Regions from separate parts of the Streptomyces sp. NPDC093600 genome, predicted to be linked through region 1. Evidence: riboswitches for the same ligand, from Rfam matches in the RefSeq annotation. Region 1 holds a riboswitch; the other holds the start of a gene.
The links. A riboswitch is a leader RNA that binds a small molecule or an ion and turns the genes downstream of it on or off. The one in region 1 is predicted to bind ZMP and ZTP.
Positions count from the first base shown of each region.

Region 2: linked by a shared signal. The riboswitch ahead of glyA (serine hydroxymethyltransferase) and the one ahead of ACIRB4_RS12310 (bifunctional 5,10-methylenetetrahydrofolate dehydrogenase/5,10-methenyltetrahydrofolate cyclohydrolase) in region 1 are both predicted to bind ZMP and ZTP.

Region 1 covers NZ_JBIWIU010000003.1:524,956-527,337, forward strand. The annotation lists gene ACIRB4_RS12305 (class I SAM-dependent methyltransferase) at 1-763, shown strand, start outside; ZMP/ZTP riboswitch at 997-1,103, shown strand; gene ACIRB4_RS12310 (bifunctional 5,10-methylenetetrahydrofolate dehydrogenase/5,10-methenyltetrahydrofolate cyclohydrolase) at 1,132-2,013, shown strand; gene ACIRB4_RS12315 (hypothetical protein) at 2,141-2,382, shown strand, end outside.
Region 2 covers NZ_JBIWIU010000001.1:555,083-557,464, reverse strand. The annotation lists gene glyA (serine hydroxymethyltransferase) at 1-1,132, opposite strand, end outside; ZMP/ZTP riboswitch at 1,203-1,293, opposite strand; gene rocD (ornithine--oxo-acid transaminase) at 1,402-2,382, shown strand, end outside.

The sequences.
Region 1 (2,382 bases):
ACTGGGGCACAAAGTGCGCTACGCGCTGCGGCATCCGCAGCGTGTCGTCCCCTACCTGCGCCGGGCGGGCCGGAACACCTGGCTGCGCCTGCGCCACCGGGGCAGCCATGTGGCGTACTACCGGGCGGTGATGGCCTCCGACACCGCGAGGAGCCCCGAAGCGGCCGTCGGCGGCGTGCCGTCGCACGAGCGCTGGCTCGCCATCGGACAGATGCAGTACGACTATCTGGTCGGGCATGGTCTGAAGCCTGAGGACCGGATGCTGGAGATCGGGTGCGGCAATCTGCGCGCGGGCTGGCGGTTCATCTCCCACCTCGAACCCGGCCACTACTACGGCGTCGACATCTCGCCCGACATCCTCATCGAGGCCAAGAAGACCGTCGTCCGCTACGGGCTCCAGGACAAGCTGCCGCACCTGACCCCCGTCGACGACCTGACCCTGGACTTCCTGCCCGACGCCTGGTTCACGGTGATCCACGCGCACAGCGTCTTCTCGCACTCGCCGCTGGAGGTCATCGACGAATGCCTGGCGCACGTGGGGCGGGTGCTCGCTCCCGGCGGCTTCTTCGACTTCACGTACGACCGCACCGAGACGAGCGAACACCAGGTGCTGGGTGAGGATTTCTACTACCGCACGCAGACGCTGGTGGCGCTCGCGGAGAAGCACGGGCTCGTCGCCCACGTCATGGACGACTGGGAGCGGCTCCCGCACGGCCAGTCGAAGCTGCGGGTCGCCCACACCCGGCTGAACGCGATCGGCTGACGCGACGGGTGACGAGGGCGCGGCTGGGGTGATGAGACCGCCCGCCGCACCGGCCGGCTGACGCGACGGGGTCGGCGCGGCCGCGTGACGGGACGGGGCGGGGGACGCGACCGCCCGGCGGACAGGACCGGTCGGCTGACGCGACCGGGTCGGCGCGGCCGCGTGGTCGGGTGGGCGCCGACGCCTCCCCACGCGCCCGCCCCCGACGCCGCTCCGGGCCCTCCCGTAGAGTGGCCCCGGGCCGTGACTGGCGCTTGAGGTGGATCACCACCGGGGAGCGGTCCCGTGGACACCGCGCAACCGCGCGGTTCCGACGCTGCCGTGCGCCTGGGCGATCACCTGTCCTCGACGACGCCCAGGAGCGGCCCATGTCCGTCAGCGCCCCCACCAGTCTCGCCTCCCACGGCCCCGCCACCCTCATGGACGGCACCGCGCTCGCCCGTCGCACGGTCGACGAGACCGCCGCCCGCGCCGCCGAGATCACCCGCCGCACCGGTGTCACGCCCTGCCTCGCCACCGTGCTCGTCGGCGCGGACCCGGCCTCCGTGACGTACGTGAAGATGAAGCGGAACCGCTGCGCGAAGGCCGGAATCCGCTCCCGGCACGTCGAGCTGCCCGCCTCCACCACGACCGCCGAGCTCGTCGCCGCGATCACCGCGCTCTCCGACGACCCCGACGTCCACGGCATCCTGCTCCAGCACCCCGTCGGCCCGCACATCGACGAGCGCGCCGCCTTCGAGGCGATCGCTCCCGAGAAGGACGTCGACGGGGTCACCATGGCCTCGTTCGCCGCGATGGGCTTCGGACTGCCCGGCTTCGTCTCCTGCACCCCCGGCGGAATCATGCGCCTCCTCGACGCCTACGAGGTCGGGCTCAGCGGCAAGCGAGCCGTGGTCGTCGGCCGCTCCGCGATCCTCGGCAAGCCCGCCGGCCTGCTGCTGCTCGGCCGCGACGCCACCGTCACGTACTGCCACTCGCGGACGACCGAGCTGTCCTCCGTCGTCCGCGAGGCGGACATCCTGGTCGCGGCGGTCGGCAGGCCGAACTTCATCAAGGGCGAGGACATCAAGCCCGGCGCGGTCGTCATCGACGCCGGCTACAACCCGGGCGACGTCGGCGACGTCGACTTCCCCTCGGCGGCGGAGCGCGCCTCCCTGATCACCCCGGTCCCGGGCGGCGTCGGTCCGATGACGATCGCCGTGCTCCTCGCTCAGACGGTCGAGGCGGCCGAGCGACAGCTGGGTCTCTGACCCACCTGACCCGCGGCAGGCCCCAACGGCCGTTCCATGGAAAGCGATTGTCACGGTTCTGTACGAGACGTGCCGCACGTCGCCCGCACAGTGGCCGGACCGGTCGTCCAGAGGTGACCCTGGTCACATGGCCCCGCTCTCCGGTGACCCGTCGTCGTTCCCGCGGCACCTCCTCGTGCCGGTCATGCTCCTCCTCGCGGCCGCCCTCGTGGCGGCCGCCCTGACAGGCGGCGGTGACGGCGACGGGGAGGCGCCGCCGCTCGGAACAGGGCCGGCGTCCGACCGGGCCGCCTCCGGCACCTGGGCCCCGCGGGCGGGCGGACAACACCCCGCGCCCCAGGGCGAGATCGCCACCGGTCGTCCCTCGCC
Region 2 (2,382 bases), on a different contig from region 1:
GCCGCGTACCGAGGCCGCGGGAGGTGAGGGACGGGGTGCCGATGCGGACGCCGGAGGGGTCGAAGGGCTTACGGGGGTCGTAGGGGACGGTGTTGTAGTTGACGACGATCCCGGCCCGGTCGAGGGCCTTCGCGGCGACCTTGCCCGGGACCTCCTTGGGGGTGAGGTCCATCAGGATCAGATGGTTGTCGGTGCCGCCGGAGACCAGGTCGAAGCCGCGGGCGAGCAGCGCTTCGGCGAGGGCCCCGGCGTTGGCGACGACCGCGTGGGCGTAGTCGCGGAAGGAAGGCTGGGCCGCCTCGCGCAGGGCGACGGCGATGGCGGCGGTGGTCTGGTTGTGCGGGCCGCCCTGGAGGCCGGGGAAGACGGCCTTGTCGAGGGCCTTGGCGTGCTCCTCGCGGCACATCAGCATGGCGCCGCGCGGGCCGCGCAGCGTCTTGTGGGTGGTCGTGGAGATCACGTCGGCGTGCGGCACCGGGGAGGGGTGGGCGCCGCCCGCGATCAGGCCGGCGATGTGGGCGACGTCGGCGACGAGGACGGCGCCGGCCTCGCGGGCGATCTCGCCGAAGGCGGCGAAGTCGATCGTGCGGGGCAGCGCGGTGCCGCCGCAGAAGATCACCTTCGGTCGCTCCCTGAGCGCGAGGTCGCGGACCTGGTCGAAGTCGATGAGCCCGGTGTCCTGGCGTACGCCGTACTGCACGCCCCGGAACCACTTGCCGGTCGCGGAGACGCCCCAGCCGTGGGTGAGGTGGCCGCCCATGGGCAGGGCCATGCCCATCACGGTGTCGCCGGGCTCGGCGAAGGCGAGGTAGACGGCGAGGTTGGCCGGGGAGCCGGAGTAGGGCTGGACGTTGGCGTGGTCGACGCCGAAGACGGCCTTGGCGCGCTCGACGGCGAGGGTCTCGATCCGGTCGATGTTCTGCTGGCCCTCGTAGTAGCGGCGGCCGGGGTAACCCTCGCTGTACTTGTTCTGCAGGACGGTGCCGGAGGCTTCGAGCACGGCGTGGGAGACGTAGTTCTCGCTGGGGATCAGCCGGAGCGTCTCGGCCTGCAGCCGCTCCTCGGCGCCGACGAGCGCGGCGAGTTCGGGGTCGGCGGCGGACAGCGCGGGGTGGTGGTCGGGGTGGTTCACGGTGTTCCTCCGGGCGTTCGGCGGGTCCCGGGGCACTGCGTCGTATCGCGGCGCCACACGGGAGGGGGTCCCGTGGTGCCCAGGCGGGCGGCACCTCGTGCGGTCTGCCGCGCACGGCTCCCCCGGGGTCTCTTCCCCGTACGCCAGTCGCCGTGCGTGTTTCCAGCCTATCGGGCGAGCCGTCATCCAAGTTTCCTCGCCCGTCATCCGAGCGACGATAGGAAAGGGGGCCACACCCACCCCCGGGCCGCAGGACGAACGGAGAACCCGTGTCGAGGACGCAAGACGCGATCGCTTCCGCGGAGGCGCGCAGCGCACACAACTACCACCCCCTGCCCGTCGTGGTCGCCTCGGCGGACGGGGCATGGATGACCGATGTCGAGGGGCGCCGCTATCTCGACATGCTCGCCGGGTACTCGGCGCTCAACTTCGGGCACGGCAACCGCCGGTTGATCGACGCCGCGCGGGCCCAGCTGGAGCGCGTGACGCTCACGTCGCGGGCGTTCCACCACGACCGTTTCGCCGAGTTCTGCGAGCGGCTCGCCGAGCTGTGCGGCAAGGAGATGGTCCTGCCGATGAACACGGGCGCTGAGGCGGTCGAGACGGCCGTGAAGACCGCGCGGAAGTGGGGGTACGAGGTCAAGGGCGTGCCGGACGGGCACGCGAAGATCGTGGTCGCGGCGAACAACTTCCACGGCCGTACGACGACGATCGTGAGCTTCTCCACGGATCACGAGGCGCGGGACCACTACGGCCCGTACACCCCGGGGTTCGAGATCGTTCCGTACGGCGATCTCACGGCGATGGAGGCCGCGGTCACCGAGAACACGGTCGCGGTGCTCCTGGAGCCGATCCAGGGCGAGGCCGGGGTGCTGGTGCCGCCGGCCGGTTATCTGCGCGGGGTACGGGAGTTGACCCGGGCGCGGAACGTGCTCTTCATGGCGGACGAGATCCAGTCGGGGCTCGGCAGGACCGGGAGGACGTTCGCGTGCGAGCACGAGGGCGTGGTGCCGGACGTGTACATCCTGGGCAAGGCGCTGGGCGGCGGTGTCGTCCCGGTCTCGGCGGTGGTGGCGGACCGCGACGTCCTCGGGGTCTTCCGGCCGGGCGAGCACGGTTCGACGTTCGGCGGCAATCCGCTGGCCTGCGCGGTGGCCCTCGAGGTGATCGCGATGTTGCGGACCGGCGAGTACCAGCAGCGCGCGACCGAGCTGGGCGAGCATCTCCACGCCGAGCTGGGGCTGCTCGTG